3 regions of the Shewanella sp. WE21 genome follow, and region 1 is predicted to be linked to each of the others. Evidence: predicted binding sites of a transcription regulator. Region 1 holds the regulator's gene; each other region holds the start of a gene.
What was found. The regulator MetJ, encoded in region 1, represses methionine synthesis genes. The targets are predictions, from matches to a motif close to TAGACGTCTAGACGTCTA.
Positions count from the first base shown of each region.

Region 2: the regulator MetJ is predicted to act here: its motif matches at 5,296-5,313, upstream of metH (methionine synthase).
Region 3: the regulator MetJ is predicted to act here: its motif matches at 3,769-3,786, upstream of metE (5-methyltetrahydropteroyltriglutamate--homocysteine S-methyltransferase).

Region 1 is NZ_CP023019.1:2,550,697-2,557,870, forward strand. Features, by position in the region: gene CKQ84_RS11100 (SRPBCC family protein) at 1-109, shown strand, start outside; gene CKQ84_RS11105 (pentapeptide repeat-containing protein) at 214-876, shown strand; gene phsA (thiosulfate reductase PhsA) at 1,307-3,589, shown strand; gene CKQ84_RS11115 (4Fe-4S dicluster domain-containing protein) at 3,602-4,168, shown strand; gene nrfD (NrfD/PsrC family molybdoenzyme membrane anchor subunit) at 4,171-5,118, shown strand; gene CKQ84_RS11125 (sulfite exporter TauE/SafE family protein) at 5,225-5,968, opposite strand; gene metJ (met regulon transcriptional regulator MetJ) at 6,103-6,417, opposite strand; gene metB (cystathionine gamma-synthase) at 6,630-7,174, shown strand, end outside.
Region 2 is NZ_CP023019.1:2,979,680-2,986,853, reverse strand. Features, by position in the region: gene CKQ84_RS12990 (adenosylcobinamide-GDP ribazoletransferase) at 1-528, opposite strand, end outside; gene cobT (nicotinate-nucleotide--dimethylbenzimidazole phosphoribosyltransferase) at 635-1,717, opposite strand; gene CKQ84_RS12980 (iron ABC transporter permease) at 1,926-3,056, opposite strand; gene CKQ84_RS12975 (ABC transporter ATP-binding protein) at 3,053-3,928, opposite strand; cobalamin riboswitch at 4,028-4,221, opposite strand; gene CKQ84_RS12970 (histidine phosphatase family protein) at 4,443-5,168, opposite strand; gene metH (methionine synthase) at 5,438-7,174, shown strand, end outside.
Region 3 is NZ_CP023019.1:912,028-919,201, forward strand. Features, by position in the region: gene queG (tRNA epoxyqueuosine(34) reductase QueG) at 92-1,294, shown strand; gene metE (5-methyltetrahydropteroyltriglutamate--homocysteine S-methyltransferase) at 1,388-3,658, opposite strand; gene CKQ84_RS03870 (LysR family transcriptional regulator) at 3,859-4,764, shown strand; gene CKQ84_RS03875 (HDOD domain-containing protein) at 4,844-5,572, opposite strand; gene CKQ84_RS03880 (TonB-dependent receptor) at 5,854-7,174, opposite strand, start outside.

The sequences.
Region 1 (7,174 bases):
GGTGCTGCATTGGAATAGCGAAGATAGGCAGAATCATGAGGATATGGGGTTTCATCAGGGTTGGTCTAAGGCGACCGATCAGCTTGAGGAACTCGTCGCGAGCATTTAGCCGGTGAGTCTCAAGCCTCGTATCAGAGAGTAAACAATAAGTAGTATCTAGCCCAATTGCCCTGCATATTTTATTGCTGGGGATTGGGCAGGATTAGAGGTGTTATGTCGTCACAGAAAGAAGTACCAGTGCTTAAACAATCGGTGCTTGCGCCATCGCAACTAGCGCAAAGCGAGGCTTTGCAGGGCAATAGTTTTTTATCAAAACAGTTCAATGGCTTGTCGGAATTAGCACAAGATCTACAGGGCATCGAGTTTGAGGATTGCTGCTTTCAAGATTGCCATTTTAGCGAGAGCACTTTCCGTAAGTGTAAGTTTATCGATTGCCGCTTTGTGCGTTGTAACTTAAGTTTAGTAAAAGTGCCCCAGTGTCAGTTCAGCGGGGTGGAGTTTGAAGAGTGTAAGTTAGTCGGTATCGATTGGACCCGAGCCGCGTGGTCGCGTTTATCCTTTGCCGCGCCCTTTTCCTTTAAGCAATGCATTCTAAATGATTGCTCATTTTTAGGTTTGTCCCTCGATGAAATTATCATCGAAGAGTGCAAGGCCCACGATGTCGATTTTCGCGAGGGCAGTTTTAATCAAGCCAATTTCACCTACACGGATTTTAGTCATAGCCTGTTTGGTCGAACTCAATTATTGGAGGCGGATTTCAGCGAGGCCTCCAATTACGATATCGACATTTTTAACAATAAAATCAAAGGCGCTAAGTTTAGCCGCGATGAAGCGATTCGGCTGCTCAACTGCCTCGATATAGAATTAATGGATTAAGGATTGTGGTAGGTTTTTACTCAGCTTTTCACTCAGCATAGTGATGTTCATCCCACGAGTGTTATCGCAATTTACTGAAATATCTGTTTGTTTTTGAAGCCGCCATTTGTCCCATCTGGCGGCTTTTTCTGTCCGTTTTTTAAGACCTATTGATCTTATTCACGTATTTCAAGGTCAGTCTTAGGTTTTAGTTGCGATAGATCACACCGAGCTTCCCCATGTGGTTTACCACAATACCCACCTACCTCTTTCGGGATAACAATCTCTGTGGATGAGCAGTGTATTCAGTGTATGCCGTGTATTTTGAAGATATGGTGGCACTGTTTTAACGCTTTATAACTAAAAAAGTAATCAAATCAGTGAGCAAACCTCTGCTCGATGGCGTCCAATGTGGCGACTGACGGGTGGGATGAGCGTGATGGAGGTAACCATGATTGAGCTTAATAGGCGAACCTTTTTAAAGGGAGCAGGAGCGAGCAGCGCCACGTGTGCGCTGGCCAGTCTGCTGCCGGGCAGCTTAGCGGCATTAGAGAATAAGCAGCTAAAGGGCATGGGCAAAGACATTGCCAGTATTTGTGAAATGTGTTCGACTCGCTGCCCGATTTCGGCGCGGGTGATTGAGGGCAAGAACGTCTTCATTAGTGGCAACAAGGCCGCTAAATCCTTTGGCGGTAAAGTATGTGCCCGTGGCGGCGCAGGCCATAGTTTATTGTACGATCCACAGCGTATCGTTAAACCGTTAAAGCGGGTCGGTGAGCGCGGCGAAGGCAAATGGGCTGAGATCAGTTGGGATGAGGCTTATAAATTAATCGCTGAAAACCTCAATAAAATCAAAAAAGAACATGGCCCAGAAGCCGTGGCATTCTCGTCAAAATCTGGCTCACAAGAAAAGCATTTGTTTCACCTTGCGACCGCCTTTGGTAGTCCAAATACCTTTACCCACGCGTCGACTTGCCCAGGTGGTTATGAAATTGCCGCTAAGGCTATTTTTGGCACTAAGGTCAAACGTGATTTAAGTAATTCTAAATACATCATTAACTTCGGCCATAACCTGTACGAAGGCATCAATATGTCCGAAACCCGCGGCATGATGGCGGCGCAGATGGACAAAGGTGCCAAGCTGGTGGTGTTCGAGCCAAGATTCTCCATTGTGGCCGACAAGGCCGATGAATGGTACGCCATTCGTCCCGGAACAGACGTGGCCGTCGCCTTGGCGTTATGTCATGTATTGATTGAAGATAATCTTTACGACAAGGCATTTGTCGCGCGCTATGTGGAAGGCTTCGAAGCCTTTGCCGCCGAAGTTAAAGCCTATACCCCTGAATGGGCTGAAACCATCTCCGATGTGCCTGCCAAAGACATTCGTCGTATCGCCCACGAATATGCCGCTAAAGCGCCCCATGCTGTGGTCGATTTTGGTCACAGAGCCACCTTTACCACCGAAGAGTTTGAGATGCGCCGCGCCCTTTACGCCGCTAACGTCTTGATTGGTAACATCGAGCGTAAGGGCGGGATTTATATCGGCCAGAAACCCGGTGATTACAACAAGCTTGCCGGTGAAGCGGTTGCGCCCGTATTGGCAAAACCTGGCGTGAAAGACATGCCAAAACCAGCAGCGAAACGTATCGATCAGGTGGAAGAACAGTACGCCATGATGTGGACATCGGGCGGCGTTTACCAAACCATTCTCGATGCCACGTTAAGCGCTGTTCCTTACCAGTTACACGGCTGGGTGATGTCACGCACTAACCCAATGCAAACCATGACAGACAGGGCGCGCGTTGTTGAAGCGATGAAAAAGCTCGACTTTATCGCCGTGTGTGATGTGTATATCAGCGAAACCGCCGCCTATGCGGACGTGATTTTACCTGAGTCAACTTATCTTGAACGTGATGAAGAAATTGCTGATAAGTCAGGTAAAAATCCGGCCTATTATGTGCGCCAACGGGTCGTTGAAACCTTAGGTGATACTAAGCCTTCTTGGCAGATCTTTAAGGATGTGGGTGTGGCTATGGGTCTTGGCGAGTTCTATCCATGGGAAAACATGGAAACCCTGCAAATGCTGCAGGTGAACCGCGACACTGACCTGCTGCGCCGTATCAAAGACGAAGGTTTCGTGAGCTTCGGTAAGCCAATTATGTTGTGCGAGCCTAAGATGGTTGCCGAGTTTATTAAGGCATACCCCAATGCGCGGCCAGCCGATGAAGACGGCACTTACGCCAGTGCACTGACCTTTAAAACCCCTAGTGGCAAGATTGAACTCACTTCCGCGAAAGTCGAAGCCATGGCACCGGGCCGTGGGGTGATCAAGTTCCGCGAAGTGAATCTTAAAAAAGCAGATGAGTTGTACTTTATCCAAGGCAAAGTGGCGGTGCACACCAATGGCGCCACCCACAATGTGCCTATGCTCGCTAACCTGATGTCGGATAACGCTGTGTGGGTTCACCCCGTTACTGCGGGCAAGTTAGGGATCAGCAATGGCGACCCAATCCGCCTCACCAGCAGTGTTGGCACAGAAGAAGGCCATGCCTTAGTCACGCCGGGTATCCGCCAAGATACTGTGTTTGCTTACATGGGCTTTGGTTCTAAGAACAAAGAGTTGGTCAGAGCAACGGGCAAAGGTATCCACTGCGGTAACTTACTGCCGCACGTTACTGCTCCTGTGTGTGGCATGACAGTGCACACCACGGGCGTCACGCTGGCAAAGCGCTAATCGGAGGCTTAAATGAATAAACGATATGTAATGGTGCACGACGAGAATAAGTGCATCGGCTGCCAAGCTTGTAACGTGGCGTGTCGCAGTGAAAATGGCGTACCCGAAGGCGTAACTCGTCTGCAAGTGCGTGTGGAAGGCCCCTTTGGTGAGATGCCCAATCTGCATTTCAAATATCACAGGGTATCTTGCCAGCAATGTGAAGATGCACCCTGCGTTAAAGTGTGCCCAACAGGCGCGGCCTATGTGGGTGAAGATGGCATTATCTCTATCCATACCGAGAAGTGTGTCGGTTGTATGTACTGTGTGGCAGCGTGCCCTTATAAAGTGCGCTTTATGAACCCAGAAACCAAGGCGGCGGATAAGTGTAACTTCTGTAAGGATACGCGTTTAGCACGGGGCGAAGAGCCAGCGTGTGTGACTGTGTGTCCAACCGATGCCTTAGTGTTTGGTGATGCCAATGATCCACGCAGTGAAGTGGCCATCATGCTCAACACTAAAATCACTTACCAAGATAAAACCCATTTGGGCACTAAACCTAGGGTATATCGCGTTCCTACCAAAAGAGGGGGGATTTGATTATGAACAATACTTGGGGCGACATGGCGCAATATGATCCTGTCACTTGGCACTGGGTCATCGCCGTTTACCTGTTTATGGCGGGGTTATCCGCGGGCAGTTTACTGATTGGCATTGGTTTGCGCTGGGCGAATAAGGAACTCAGCGCGGGAGCTGAAAGCAGCATTCTTAAGGCGGCAGCCATTATTGGGCCTGTAGCAATTAGCTTAGGTCTAGCTTGTTTAGTGTTTGACTTAACCAAACCATTCCACTTTTGGTTGATCTTAATTCACTATAACTTCCAGTCTGTGATGGCAATCGGGGTGCTGGCGCTGCTGGCGTATTCTCCCTTAGCTTTTGCGTACGCCATTATTGTGCTGCGGGATGACTTACCAAAATGGGGTTTGGGTTTCCTAACACCTATCGCTAAGTTACTTATGCCATTTCGAAAGCTGATTGAAGTATTGTTGTTTGTCCTGGCCATTGGCGTAGGGGCTTACACTGGCTTCTTGATTTCGGCGATGAATGCCTATCCTATGCTCAACACTGCGGTACTGCCTGCGCTGTTTTTAGTGTCGGGTTTATCGGCGGGCGCTGCGGCAAATGCGGTACTGGCGTTGCTGATGTTTAAGACTGACAGCCACGACAAAACTTTAGTGAAGATGCACGGTTTAGAATTGCCTGTGATGGCGATTGAAATTCTGTTCCTGTTCATGTTGTTCTGCGCCTTGTACTTCAAGGGCGGCGCGGCGGCTGCGGCCTTAGCATCGTTAACTTCTGGGTTATGGGCAAGCGTGTTCTGGATAGGCGTTGTCGGTATAGGTTTTGGTATTCCATTGCTGTTTATGCTGCTACCCGCCGCGACTCGCCACACTAAGGGCGCGATGATCATGGTTGCCTGCGCGAGCTTAACGGGCGTACTCGCTTTAAGACACTTTATTGTGTACGCAGGGCAAAGCTATTTAAGCTGAGTGTAAGCTGGCTTTACATATTGATAGATAAAGAAAAAGCACTGGCAATGTCAGTGCTTTTTTATTGTTTGAATCTTGAGAAGGTTTGCCAGTACAAGCAGGACGCTTATTGGGGTAATAACTCGATAACCGACTTCACTGTTAGCACTAAGGCGCTGATACTGCACAGGACTAACGTCGCCATCTTTGTCTTCTCTTTATCGACATGGCCCACTAATCGTCCTGCGACTAAGTAACCTAAAATCACTGAGGGGAGCAGCATCAACGACAGCCAAAGATGTTTTAATTCTAATAAGCCAGTGATCGCTAAAATGACCAATGCAATCATGGAGCTAAAAATGAAGAAGGCCGACAGGGCTGCGCGAAACTGCGAGGCATCTTTGCCTGCTAACAAAATCGCCATCGGCGGGCCACCAATTGCGGCGATATTGCCGAAGATCCCTGAAACCACGCCCGCACCGAAGAGGGTTTTCTTATTCACTGGCAGGCTGAATTTATACAGGCTGAGGATCACTGCGACAGTCACAATGGCGGCGATGGATAAACCCAGTATGGGTTGAGGCGCAAACAGCAATAAACTCGCGCCGATAAAACCGCCGGGCACGCGACCTAGGAGCGCATATTGCAAGCCATTGAATTCTAAGTGACCGCGTTCACGCACTAAGGTCAGCAGGGCGATGGAGAAACCCATAGCAATAACAGGCGCAGGTACAAGTTGTGGATCGACGATATACAGCAAAGGACTGGCGACAACCGCAAGCCCAAACCCAATAAGACTTTGGGTTAATGCGCCCAGAAACACGACCAGCGAGGCTAAGGCGAGTGTCTGTGGATCTATCATAGAAAACATAGGATTTCCTATATCCCAAACCAACTCAAGATGGTGAAATTTAAAGTTTGAAGTCGCTTGGGTATAAACAAAAAGGGATCGTTAACGATCCCTATTGATGAGCACTGTGATATGACTTTGAAAGCGACGAGTCGCTATTCCATGTCTTCCCACTCTATTCCCATTTGATCCATCAACAACTTGGCTTCAGCGGGAATGCTGTCTGGATTATCTTTTGACAGATCTTCATCGTTGGGCAATGGCTGGCCAGTGTAGGCGTGCAAAAATGCCTCACACAACAGCTCGCTGTTGGTGGCGTGACGCAAATTATTGACCTGACGACGAGTACGTTCGTCCGTGAGGACCTTAAGCACTTTGAGCGGAATAGACACAGTAATTTTTTTTACTTGTTCATTCTTCTTGCCATGTTCAGCATAGGGGCTGATGTATTCCCCATTCCATTCAGTCATTGACTCACCTGTTATAACGCTAAATTCGGGGCAGATTTTAAACCCTTACAAAGAACAGTCAAATTATTGCTACTATTTCTTTGTGATTGCAAACAGATTTCTTTATGTTCAGACGTCTAAACGTCTTCACGCCTATTGACGATGGCGTTGGGCTTAGGTACATTTAGACGTCCAGACATCTCTATCAGTCTATCGAATTTAGGAGTCCACCCATGGCAGAGCGTCAATTAGCCACACTGGCAGTGCGTCAGGGTATCGAAAGCGATACTCAATATGGCGCAGTTGTGCCACCGATTTATTTGTCGACTAATTACGCCTTCGATGGTCATAAAAATCCCCGCGAATTCGATTACAGTCGTTCAGGCAACCCAACGCGCTGCATTTTAGGCGAAGCATTAGCGCAATTAGAAAAGGGCGCCACTGGCATAGTGACGTGCACTGGCATGGCGGCCATCACCTTAGTGACTACTTTGCTCGGCCCCGATGACCTATTAGTTGTGCCCCATGATTGCTATGGTGGTTCCTACCGTTTATTTACCAACTTGGCGAAGAAAGGCCAGTTTAAGCTCATTGTGGTCGACCAAACCGACAGCCAAGCGTTAGCCGCCGCCATTGCGCAGAATCCTAAGATGGTGTGGCTCGAAACCCCATCGAACCCGTTATTGCGTGTGGTAGATATCGAAGCCATTGCTAAGGCGAGCCATGAGGTCAGCGCGCTGGTGGTGGTCGATAACACTTTTTTATCGCCAATATTGCA
Region 2 (7,174 bases), 430 kb from region 1:
GGTCTCGTCATCGCGGACATATTTTTCACTAAAGATGATACTGGCTGATACCACACGGCTCACAGTATGCGCGACGATAAGTGCAGAACCCGCCACGACAGGATCGTACAAGGCCAACTCGACTAACAACTGCCATTTCAGCAGCAGGGCCAACATCAGTGCCAGTGCGCCATAACTGCCAAGGCGCGAGTCTTTCATGATCCGCAGCTTGTCTTCAGCCGTCCAACCCCCGCCAAAACCGTCGAAGGTATCGGCGAGGCCATCCTCATGGAATCCGCCCGTGAGCAAGACGCCAACCAACATAGCTAAAAGAACAGAAACGCCAGCGGGGAGCCAGTTCTGCGTCAGCCAAAACACTATGGCGCTTAACAAGCCGACCAGAAGACCGACGAGACCGAAATAACGGCTGGCCTTATTCAACTTATCGCTATCGACTTCGACCCACTTAGGCATAGGAATGCGGGTAAAATAGCCCATGGCAACTAAAAATAAATCTATCTCTTTGTGCCAGCTTTCGCGTTCTGACATAAAGCATCCTTAGTGAATTCACACTTGCTGCAAGGTTTAAAATTAAAACGGTTGGCTAAAAGGCTATTATTTTAAATAAGTAAAATAAGCGACTTAGCAGAGCACATCATACAACAGCCTCAATCCCCGCATCACTAAAACTCGCCATTTGATTGTAAAAATTTACTGAGGCTTGAATAAGCGGCAATGCCAAGGCCGCCCCCGTACCTTCGCCTAATCTCAGCCCTAGGGATAATAAAGGTTTAGCCTGCAAAAATTCTAACATTCGCAGATGACCTTGCTCATCGGATTGATGGGCAAAAATCAAATAATCACGCACATTAGGGGCGATTTGCACCGCGACTAATGCCGCCGCTGTCGCGATAAAACCGTCCACGACCACCAGCATTTTACGTTCGGCGGCGGCTAACATAGCCCCCGTCATCTGCACAATTTCAAAACCTCCTAGGCAAGCTAACACTGACTTAGGCCCAGTTAAGGCGCTTTGATGCAGCAATAACGCGAGCTCAATCAGCATCAATTTACGTTCTAAGGTTTCACTATTAATGCCAGTACCACGGCCGACACAATCAATAACATCCAGCTGCATAATCGCCGCCATAATGGCCGCAGCAGAGGAGGTATTGCCTATGCCCATTTCACCAAAGGCGACTAAGTTACAACCCGCTTGATGGTGACGTTCAATCAAATCGCGCGCCATAGCAAAGCCTTTATCGACGGTTTCAAGCGCCATTGCGGGCTCTAAATGGATTGCACCCGTTCCAGCACCAAGACGTTGATCAATAATGCCTTCAACCCCTTCAACTGGCGTTAAAATACCGCAATCGATCACTTCGAGCTTAAAGCCCACCTGCCGACAAAAAACGTTAATCGCCGCGCCGCCATGGGCAAAGTTTTGCACCATTTGGTGAGTCACTTCGCTAGGGGCAATCGACACGCCTTCTGCGGCAATGCCATGATCCCCCGCAAACACTAACATGGTTGGATGGACTATTTTGAGCACATCCGTTTGTGGCTGCTCCGTTTGTTGCAAATCAGTCGCTTGCACGCGGGCAATCTGCAAGGCTAAGGATTCGAGCTGACCTAAAGCGCCGGGCGGCTTAGTCTTAAGATCAATTTTCTGCAGAATCACCAGATCCTGCGCTTTACTCACAGGGCTTATTTGAAAAGACACGGCTGACTGAGACATCCACACTCCACTTTGTAATCTACATTAAATAACCACAACGCATCCCGCGTCTATGACGAACATGTCCAATTGTGCATTTCCAATCGCGGGTGGGATATCAACAGAAATACTGATTATCCCGTCAGTTTGCACTTACGACATGACTCTAGGATGACGACTTAACTCTGGGTTTACGTCCTGACTAGGTGCCTACGGCATGACCTTGTATTTACGGCATGACTCTACGCTTACGCAAAATAAGCAAAAAGAACATGCTACCTATGGCGGCCGTGATAATGCCCACGGGCAACTCTTGATTACCCAATAAACAGCGCGCTAATACATCAATCCACACCATAAATAATCCGCCCACCAGCGCCGTTAATAAAATCGGCTGACGACCGGGAAACAGCATGCGTACTGTATGGGGGATCATTAACCCGACAAAACCGATACCGCCGCAGGTAGCCACCAAAATAGCGGTAATCAAGGAGCAGAGCAGCAGCATATTGAGCCGCAGCTTAGGCACATTCACCCCTAAGGTATGCGCCGTTTCATCCCCCGCCTGCAACGCCATGATCTGCCGTTTCATGCCTAAAATAATGAATAAACTCGCACCAATCACCAGTGTCGGCAGTACTAACAAGGACCAACTGGCCTTTGCAAAACTGCCTAAACTCCAAAACAGCACAGAGGCTGTCGCCTGCGGACTGGCGAAATACAGCAGCAGACTCGTTAATGCGCCGAACATAAAGGAGGTCGCCACACCAGAGAGCAACATGCGCTCCACTTGGCTATTAAGCCCTAAGCCTGACAAAGCAAGCACTATCAGCACCGACAAACTCGCGCCAATAAAAGCGCCCAAGGGCAAGCTAAACCAAAGTAATCCAGACAAGGCACCCGAACCGCTAAAAAGCCCAGAATGTGCCGCCATGCCTGCATTATCAAAAAATCCAGAGCCAGTGAATAAGGTCAACATCACCACAGCGCCAAAGGACGCGCCAGAGCTAATACCAAACAAATAGGGATCGGCGAGCGGATTGCGAGTCACGGTTTGCAACACACTGCCCGCCAGAGACAAACCCGCACCCGCCACAAAAGCCAGTAAAATGCGCGGTAGCCTGAGCTCCATCACAATGCGCTCAGTCATGCCATTGGCTTGAGTGAGGTTCGTCGCCTTATTGATAAATACTTGAATAACATCCGTAAAACTGATGTTCGCCGCACCAAAACTCGTCGCAGCAATAGGCGTTATCAAAGTGATGATACCTAATACGAGCAGCATCAGTTGTTGTCTCGTCAACGGTGTCACGATACGCCCCAAATATGAGATGAAATATTGTTTACTCCCCTGAGTCATCCACCCTCGCCTCGCTCGTTCAGGCCATGCTCTACATGGTGGTAACCATAAAAATAGCTGATTAAGGGCTTTTTATGTTGTGGATGGGGCGATACCTGAGCACACACGCCAAACACATCGCCAATTCGCGCCTCGGTTAAGACTTCGGTTGGCGTCCCCATAGCGCTGACTTCCCCGTTATGGATCAACAACAAACTGTCGCACAGGGCACTGGCTAAATTAAGATCATGAATAGAGGCAATCACGCTAATCCCAAGACTACGCACCAATTCGAGGATTTGAATTTGATAGCGCACATCGAGGTGGTTCGTTGGCTCATCGAGGATTAAAAGCTGCGGCTGCTGCACTATGGCGCGGGCAATCAAGGCGCGTTGCTTTTCACCGCCAGATAAGTGCTCATATTGTTGGTGCATCTTATGGCTCAAACCGACTTTCTCTAAAGCCTTAGCAATACGCTCAGTATCACAGCTCGAATTGGTATCGAACATGCCCTTGTGGGGCGTTAAGCCCATGCTGACCAATTGCTCTGTGGTGAGGTCAAAATAGTGTGGTGTATCCTGCTGCACTACGGCGACGCGACAGGCAAACGCCTTGGGCGACAAGCGCTCAATATCTTGATCAAAAAGGGTAATTTTGCCCTGAGTCGGGCGAACAAACCGATACAAACAGCGCAACAAGCTAGACTTGCCCGCACCGTTAGGGCCAATCAGCCCCAGCATCTGCCCCGTTGGCAGCGTAAAGTTAATATCGGAAAGTATGGTTTTGCCATCGATACACCAGCTCAACTGGCTCACATTGAGCGCGACTGACGGGCTCAATGACGGGTTAGTGTCATTCACGGGGCTGTTAGTTTGGATTGCGGAAAGTTTCACCTAAGCGGCGCTCCTATCGAGTCCAAACCTGTATAAAAAAAGGTTGTGCACATTGTCATCTGCTCCCTCGAGTCACCCGCTCGAGAACTAAGGCTGCACGCAGCGATAACAGAAATAGGCAGGTCTCCTGACTCGTAGAAAAGAAGGAGCTAGGCTCTAGAATCTAGGTGCTTCTTTAAACTACTCACAGTTGCGGGCACAGTTCGGGCTGACTGACGAGCAGCTCCCCGATTCCCTATTATGTTTGGGTTGATATGCTCTTTGTTAACAACGCCACTGTGAATAAAAACAACGGAGCGATTCGAACAAAGAGAGTCTATTCCCAACACCTATTTCTGCGACGTTATCACTCATTGCGCATGTAATACGCTATCTCGTTCAAACGTCAGGGAAAAGCATTATCCTACATCTATCCCATTAGGCAATGCTGTTTAAATCAGAATATTTTCATGTCAGCTTATTCTCGCCAAACGATCACGCCTACACCATAGCGCCGAGATAGTGAAATAAGGCCTCAACACCTGCGCCCACTCGGCCAATCTAAACGCCAATAGCAGGCACCCTGTTCATCTTGCAGCACATTAATAGTCACCACGGCCGCCACGGGTAAATCGAGTTGACTATAAAACCCCACCGCCCGTTCAACCCCTAGGGCACGCGCTATTAAGTGACGGATCACCCCGCCGTGGGTCACGACCCACACTTGAGTGGCTGGCATATTGTCAGTGGTTTCATTAACGGCACTGTTTTCATTACCAATTTTATGTGAGTCAAGGGTCAATCGTTCAAACTCGGCGGCGAGTATCTGGTCAATCGTCCCATTCACCCGCAACTCAAAACTTGCCATAGTTTCACCATTGGGCGGCGGAGTTTGCCAAGGGTCTTGCCAATACGCCGCTAAACGTTCGCCCTCTTGTTGATACAGTTCATCGAGCCGACAACCGTCCCAATCACCAAAATCAATTTCCTGTAAACCCGACAAACACTGCGCCTGCAATGGCCTTGACTCAGATATCAGTGCCGCCGTCGAATGCAACTCGGCGGCAAAAGCGTGGGCAAAATCGGCGCAGCGGCGTGAAGTCGAGCTATAAATCGCGCTACACACGCTGGCCTGTGACTCAACTGCTGCCGACATTTGTTGCCAACCCTTTTTGCTTAAAGGCACATCCACACGACCCCGCAAAATAGCGCCGCCTTCACACTCACCGTGGCGCAACAATAACAATCGAACTTGTTTCATATATGCCTTTTTAGTTAGGGACTAGATGCTAGGAACTCAAACCGAGGGCCTAAATTCTAGATTCTCGATTCTCGCTCCTAATGCCTTTGACTTTCATCTTGCCCTGACAATCATAAGTCGCGTATTATGGACGTCTATACGTTTAAATGTCCAAAACAAATTTTTAAGAACAAGTATTCAAAAAATGTCGGCTGACGACAATAAAATGCACTTAGCATAACAATGGCCGATTTTTGGACTTAACTTAGCTGTATTTAAGGTAATTATTTATGACGATACCCTCAACCAAAGCCAGCCAAATATTAGCAGACATTCGCAAACAGCTTGCAGAGCGCATTCTGATCTTAGACGGTGCCATGGGCACTATGATCCAAGGCTACAAGCTGGAAGAAGAGGACTATCGCGGCGAACGCTTTAAAGATTGGCACACTGACGTCAAAGGCAACAACGACCTATTGGTCTTGTCACAACCCCACATCATCAAACAAATTCACACCGACTACTTAAACGCCGGTGCCGACATCATTGAAACCAACACCTTTAACGCCACCACCATCGCCATGGCCGACTACGACATGCAGTCGCTGTCCGCCGAAATTAACTTAGTCGGCGCGCGCCTCGCCCGTGAAGCCTGTGATGCAGCCTTTGCTGCCACAGGCATTCCACGCTACGTCGCCGGTGTGTTAGGCCCCACTAACCGTACGTGTTCGATTAGCCCTGATGTGAACGACCCAGGCTACCGCAACGTCAGCTTCGATGAGTTAGTGACTGCTTACAAAGAATCCACTAAGGCGCTGATTGAAGGCGGCGCGGATATCATTATGGTCGAGACCATATTCGATACCTTAAACGCCAAGGCTGCGCTGTTTGCGATTGAATCCGTATTCGATGACTTATTCGGTCAGCATTCTAAAGACAGATTGCCGATCATGATTTCGGGCACCATTACCGATGCCTCTGGCCGCACACTGACTGGCCAAACGACCGAAGCCTTTTACAATTCCCTTCGCCATATCAAGCCCTTATCTATCGGTCTTAACTGTGCACTTGGGCCAAAAGAATTACGCCCCTATGTGGAAGAATTATCCCGCATCAGTGAGTGTTATGTGTCGGCGCATCCGAATGCAGGCCTGCCGAACGAGTTTGGCGGTTACGATGAAACCCCAGAAGACATGGCGAACGTGATCGAAGATTGGGCGCGCGAAGGCATGCTTAATATTATCGGGGGTTGTTGTGGTAGTACGCCTGAACATATCCGCGTGATCCGCGAAGCGGTGAGCCGTCACGATCCACGTATTTTGCCGGACATTCCGGTCGCTTGCCGCTTGGCAGGTTTGGAACCACTGACTATCGACGCCCAATCCCTGTTCGTTAACGTGGGTGAGCGCACCAACGTTACAGGCTCGGCCAAGTTTTTAAAGTTGATCAAAGAAGGCAAGTTTGAGCAAGCGCTCGATGTCGCCCGCGAGCAGGTCGAAAGCGGCGCGCAAATCATCGACATCAACATGGACGAAGGCATGCTCGATGGCGCCGAGATCATGCACAAGTTTTTAAACTTGATAGCCTCTGAGCCCGACATCAGCCGCGTACCTATTATGATCGACTCCTCTAAATGGGAAGTGATCGAAGCTGGCCTCAAATGTATTCAAGGCAAGGGCATAGTTAACTCTATTTCCCTCAAAGAAGGCGAAGCCAAGTTTATTGAGCAAGCCACCTTAGTGAAACGCTACGGTGCGGCGGCCATTATCATGGCGTTCGACGAGCAAGGTCAGGCCGACACTAAAGCGCGTAAAATCGAAATCTGTACCCGCGCCTATCGGGTGTTGGTCGATAAGGTCGGCTTTCCGCCCGAAGACATCATCTTCGACCCGAATATTTTCGCCATCGCCACAGGTATCGATGAACACGACAACTATGCCGTCGATTTTATTGATGCCATTAAAGCGATTAAAACCACCCTGCCCCACGCAATGATTTCGGGCGGCGTATCGAACGTGTCGTTCTCA
Region 3 (7,174 bases), 1.6 Mb from region 1:
CCTCACGCCCCCTTCTGAGTAAACTCGTCCTCAATAAGTGAAAACTGCTATCATATTGCCACCTAGCCAAGAGCCTCGCTGCAATCAATTCATGTCAACTTTAGCCAATCAAACCCCAAGCCAATCCTATGCCAGCATGCTGTCGCGGCTCGCTCTGCAAATTAAAACGTGGGGAAAAGCACTCGGATTTGCGCAGGTTGGCATTTGCGATACGGATTTAACCGCTGAAGAAGCCAAACTCCAAGCATGGCTAGACAAAGGTTTTCATGGCGAAATGGCCTATATGGCTACCCATGGCATGATGCGCGCTCGCCCGCAAGAACTGCATCCGGGCACAGTGCGGGTGATCTCCGTACGAATGGACTATTTGCCACCCGAAGCTGGCTTTGCAACGAATCTTACCGATCCCAACTTAGGTTATATTTCACGTTATGCCGGAGGTCGCGACTATCACAAGTTGATCCGCGCTCGACTTAAAAAGCTCGGAGATCAAATCAGTGCAGAGTTAGTGTCTCTCGGTTTCGATGCCGCTGACTTTCGCCCCTTTGTTGACTCAGCTCCTGTACTTGAGCGCCCCTTAGCCGAAAAAGCCGGTATAGGCTGGACAGGTAAACACTCACTCATACTCAACAATGAGGCTGGCAGTTGGTTCTTTTTAGGTGAGCTACTGATCAATTTGCCTCTACCTGTGGATATTCCCATTCAAGAAGGCTGTAACACTTGTGTCGCCTGCATCACCTCCTGCCCAACGGGTGCAATCGTAGAACCTTATGTGGTCGATGGCAGACGCTGTATTTCCTATCTCACCATTGAACTGCAGGGCGCTATTCCCGAAGAATTTAGGCCACTCATGGGCAATCGCATCTATGGCTGCGATGATTGCCAACTCGCGTGTCCCATCAATCGCCAAGCGCCGCTGACTGAAGAAACTGACTTTCATATTCGTCCGCAGTTAAAGCAACCTGACCTTCTCAGCCTTTTTGCTTGGAGCGAGGCCGAGTTTCTTAAACAAACTGAAGGCAGCGCCATTCGTCGCATTGGACATAAACGTTGGCTACGTAATATTGCAGTAGCACTGGGTAACGCTCCCGCGAGCCCAAGCATTATTGCCGCACTTAACGCCCGCAATCACAGCGAAGATATCGATGAGATAGTGCGTGAGCATATTGAATGGGCGCTTAATGCCCAGCAATCGCGCCTTGCTGAAAGCGCAGCAACTGAACAACAAAAAGCCCGCCGCAAAACCGAGCGCATGGTTCGCATTATCGAAAAAGGCTTACCGCGAGATGCTTAAGTCAATCGGCAAGCAATAAACAACGGATGCATAAGCATCCGCTGTTACTAACTCAATAAACTCAGTAAAAAAATATTTCACTCAAGCATAATATTAACCAAGGCGGCGACGTAGTTCTCGCGTGGCATCGACCATGTTTTTCAAAGCGGGTTCGACTTCATCCCAAGTACGGGTTTTTAGGCCACAATCTGGGTTGACCCACAGCTGACGTACGGGCACTTTTTGCGCCGCTTTCTCGATTAAGTGCACCATGGCCTCCACACTTGGGGTGTTTGGCGAATGAATGTCATACACACCTGGGCCGATTTCATTGGGATACTCAAAATCTTCAAAGGCGTTGAGTAACTCCATCCGTGAACGCGAAGTCTCGATAGTAATCACATCGGCATCCATGGCGGCAATCGCGGCAATCGTATCGTTAAACTCGCTGTAACACATGTGGGTGTGGATTTGAGTCTCATCAATCACCCCAGCAGCACTGAGTTTAAAGGCATTCACCGCCCAATCTAAATAGGCTTGCCACTCACTTTGTTTCAATGGCAGACCTTCACGGAAGGCGGGCTCATCGATTTGTATAATACCAATACCGGCATTTTGTAAGTCCACCACTTCATCACGGATCGCCAGCGCCAGCTGAGTCGCAATCACATCACGGCCGATATCTTCACGGGCGAATGACCAATGCAGAATCGTCACAGGGCCAGTCAGCATGCCTTTTACAGGCTTGTCGGTGAGACTTTGGGCAAACTCGGCCCAATCGACCGTCATCGCCTTTGGACGACTAACATCACCATAGATCAACGGCGGCTTAACACAGCGTGAGCCATAACTTTGCACCCAACCATTTTTGGTAAAGCCAACGCCCGCAAGCTGCTCACCAAAGTATTCCACCATATCGTTGCGCTCGGCCTCACCATGAACCAGTACATCGATACCGAGTTTAAGCTGGCGGTCGATAGTATCGCGGGTGACTTGTTGTAATTGCTCTGTATATTGTGCATCACTCAGATCGCCCTTGCGCCAACGACTGCGTAGTCCACGGATTGCAGGTGTTTGTGGGAAGGAGCCAATGGTGGTGGTCGGCAACAGAGGTAAACGGTATTTCTGCTGCTGCACTGCTTGGCGTACGCTGAAATCACTGACGCGCTCATAATCGGCAGATGTCAACGCGGCAACGCGGGCAATCACTTGACTGTCGGCGGCCTGCGCTTTCGCCTCACGGCGTGCCAAACAGGTTTGCACAATCTCTTTTGCCGCGATAGATTCAGGTGCCAGTAGCAATTGGCGCACATTGGCCAGTTCGAGTAATTTTTGCTTCGCAAACGCGAGTTGTTGACGCAGCGCGAACTCAAGCGTGGCTTCCACCTCTAAATCCACAGGGCTGTGCAGGAGTGAGCAAGAAGTACCGATCCACAAGCGATCTCCGAGATCACGGGCAACCGCGCCTATGCATTCGGCAATCAAATCCACCTCTGCCGCCCACACGTTGCGACCATTGACCACACCCGCCGACAGAATTTGATCTTGACCAAGCGCATTGGCAAAGACTGCCAATTGATCCGGCGCAGTGACTAAATCGACATGCAACCCCGCGACCGGCAAGGCCGATACCAGCGCTTGATGGTGTGCGATACCGCCGTAATAACTGGTAAGAAGGATCTTCACCTTCGCAGTGCTGAGGACTTGATACGCCTCAGTGATCGCCGCTTGCCATTCGCCATCCAATTCCAATGCGAGAATGGGCTCATCGAGCTGTACCCATTGCACTCCCTGAGTAGCAAAACGAGCCAAAATGTCAGCATAAGCAGCTAATAAATTGGGTAATAAGCTTAACTTATCAAACTCTTGGCCCACAGTTTTAGCAAGGAACAAGTAGCTAACAGGGCCGAGTAGCACAGGTTTGGCTTTATAGCCTAGCGCTTGCGCTTCGCTGACTTCCTCAAAAAACTGCTCATAGGCAATCGAAAACTCTTGGTTTTGGCTAAGCTCAGGTACCAGATAGTGATAGTTAGTATTGAAATACTTGGTCATTTCAGAGGCTGGCGCATCTTGGCCCGTTGGCGCTCTGCCGCGGGCAACGCGGAATAAAGTATCGAGATCGATTGCCCCTTCACCACGATGACGATCAGGAATGGCATTTAAAGTCGCGCTTAAGGTCAGCACTTGATCATAAAAGGCAAAATCACCTACGGGAACTTGCTCAATGCCAACAGCCGTTTGCCACTGCCAATGGGTGCGGCGAAGTTCACTCGCCACTTCACGCAATTGCGCCTGAGTGCTCTCACCACGCCAGTATTTTTCTAAGGCAAATTTCAATTCACGACGACGCCCAATACGGGGAAACCCAAGACTATTTAATTGCATACTCTATCTTCCTTTATTTGAGATAAGCCATATTCGGCACTTGCACCCACCAGATTGTTTTCTCTTGGCGCTTTTCAGCATTTCAGCCTTGATAAATAACAATGGGCGTCTGGACGTCTAGAAGTTTATTGTGTTAGTCTCTATGCCAGCAACCGAATTGATTTCAAGCACAACATGAGCGAAATTCACTTGGAGTGAACATGATCGAACTAAGACACCTGCGAACCTTAATGGCCCTGAAAGAAAGCGGCAGTTTGGCGGGCGCAGCCAAAAAACGTTTTGTCACTCAATCCGCCCTCTCCCACCAGATTAAGGAGCTGGAGCAAAGGATTAACTCGCCCATTTTTGTGCGTAAGAGTAAGCCACTGTCATTCACCCAAGAAGGTGCACGCCTGCTGCATCTGGCCGAAGAAATTTTGCCTAAGGTGTTAGAAACAGAGACAGATTTGAAGAATGGGCTGGAAACCGAAACCAATCAGTTGCGTGTCGGCATTGAGTGCCATAGCTGTTTTCGCTGGTTAATGCCTGTAATGGAGCAATTTAGGCAAGATCATCCGGCAGCCGAGTTAGACTTGTCGAGCCGTCATCTGTTCGACTCGCTCAATGCCTTAGAAATGGGTGAACTGGATATTGTATTAACCTCAGATCCTGTGCCTGGGCATTCACTCGCCTACCAGCATTTGTTTGATTTTGAAGTGAAGTTAGTGGTTGCTAAGGATCATCCTTTAGCGAAAGAAGCCTATGTCACCCCTAAGCAATTAGCACACTTGCCTATTATCAGTTATCCAGTGCCGTTGACACGTTTAGATATTTATCGCCACTTTTTAGAGCCTGCGGGCATAGAGGCGGGCGAGCAAAAAACCTGTGATTTAACCATGATGTTATTGCAACGCATCGCCTGTAAAGACGGCATAGCCGCACTGCCAAGCTGGTCGATTAATGAAGGACATGGACTGAGTCTCGCTACGGTAAAACTCGGCCAAGAAGGCCTGAAACGACCGCTATTTGGTGCCTATCGCCGCCACAGTGCTAACTCTGCATTGATCCAAAATTGGTTACAACTGGTGGCGAGGGAAGGTTTATCCCGCCAGCAGAAGACGAATTAATGCGGGTGACATAGAGTAAAAAGCCTGCGAATGCAGGCTTGTTTATTGAGTCAAATGACTATTTCATAGCATCGACAAATTACAGCGGATTCATCAACAATCCACGCATAGACAAGACACGGCGCAGTATCAACCCTGATGAATTAGGATTACGGGTCTGACGCAAATTATGGGCGATCATAAATTCTTGACGCAGATCCTGATCGAGATCTAACGCCTCGAACGCTTCGATGGTTAAGGTCTGTTGTTGATTATCAATCAATGACTTAATCACACTTAAAGGAAATGACTGTTCGGCATTAGCATTTAAATAGGCAAATGCGGTCAGTGCGATAATTTGGCCGAACACACTGAACAGAGCTAAGGTTTGTACTTCGTCAGCATCAACCTCCACACCTTCCATATCCGCTAAGCTATCTACCGCATCCGTTGCAATATCTTCAGTCAGCTTCCAATAACCTTGGACCAACTTTTTATAGGGCTGTGGCAGTTCATCGAGGCGTTCTTTTAAATAGAACGTAAAAGCGTAGCGATAGATATTAACTTGACCTAAGCGGATCAAAGCTTCTTTCAACGAACGAGTTTTGTGATTTTCCACTACAGCAGCCTGTGCGGAATTACTGCGCATAAGCATGTGCGCTGCCAATGCGGGATCGCTCGAGATAATGTCAATCACATTACGAATGTCGCCTTCAGCAAGGATCGCTTTTTTGAGTGGAATTAGAATTCCTCGGCGGCCAATCACTTGCTCTTCGTTCGCTATGATAGCTCTAACTTGAGTAAAAACCTGTTGCTCAAGATCAGTCATAAGACACTTTACACCTGTTTATTAACAATAAGATGATTCGGTTACAGCTCACATCATACCTAAAATACTAAGAATTTCAGCCATAAACAGCAGAGTAAAATATAAATTACTCCTATTTAGTGATGACTGCCCGCTAACACACTATAGATAACGACAATTAAACCACTCTACTAAAACGATATTCAAGACTATACCTATTTTAAGATTTATTCTTTGAACTCAGCGTAAAAAATAAAAAGCCAGACTGAGTCTGGCTTTGTTATTAGATAGCTCATTAATATTTAGAAGCGGTAGCCCACAGTGAAACGAATATCGCGACCTCGACCAGAATAGTAACTATCCCCCCAATCGCCACCGTAATAACCTGCACTGACATAATCTTTATTGAATACATTATCGATACGCAGACTGGCAAGCCAAGCATCACGATTATAATTCAAGGCTAAATTACCAAGCACGTAACTTGCTAGCTTATCACCTTGATTAGCGTTATCGCCTTCGATAAAACGATCCCCCGTGTAGATAGCTTCGGCAAATACTTGGAAATGCTCAGCAAAATCCATGCTGACATAACCGCGTCCCGTGTGTTTTGCCACCCAAGACAGCTCTTTGCCATCGTTAGCACCATCGGTAAATTCGGCGTCGGTATAGTTATATTCCAGCCCTAGCTGCAGCGCTTTAGTCACCTGCCAATCCCAATCGGCACCCGCGCCATAACGAAGAGAAGCGTCGGCATTAACGTTTGCGCCGTTGAAATTTCCACCTATGGGTTTAACTGCACTCGAGTCATAAACAATTTCATCCTCTAAATCGAGACGATATAGGCTGACTCGCAGGGTTTGACTAGCGACAGCCCAATCCCAACCCGCCTCATAGGAACGGCCTGTTTGCGGCTTTAAGCCAAATACGCCCGGCGATGTATAAGCTTGCTCATCCACTTTGGCAAAACGGAAGTTATCATCGGCGCGCACATAGAGTCTGTGCTCCGCAGTTGGGCGGTAATTTAAACCCAGTTCGAATGCGTGGGCATTTTCGTCTAAATCCATGCCATTAGGATAGACATTGCCATCGACTAACTCATCGGTCACCCGCGCATATCGTCCACCCACAACGTAACTTAAAGTATGACTTAAAGGCACTGTAGCTTGTAGATAGGCGCTTTGCATTTGCTGCACATTACTGCGCGCCATAGTGTCAAAATCAGCCTTACCACGGCTGATGTCTAAACCTGTGACTAGGTTTAGCTCGCCTTGACGCGTGCTGTAATTCGCTAACGCTTTAGGGCTAAACATTAACAGTGAGCGTGTGTTATGGCTGTTCGCCCCCCAATTAAGAGAAGACACTAAGGTATCGCTGTAATCTAAATCAGCCGCCAGCGCCCAGTTTTGATTAAGCTGATGCTGGTAACCCGTTCGCGCCGCAGTGGTCATCTCGTGGGCATACTCTACCTTATTTGATGAAGCACGGGGATCGTCTTTAAATTGCTTTTCAGTAAGCGAGCCCGGATTTTCACGATCGTTATCGTAGTAGCTGGTTTCAACAAAGAACGAGTCTGTGGCTGTTTTATATTGAATGCGGCCAAGAATAGAGCCGGTTTCGTTG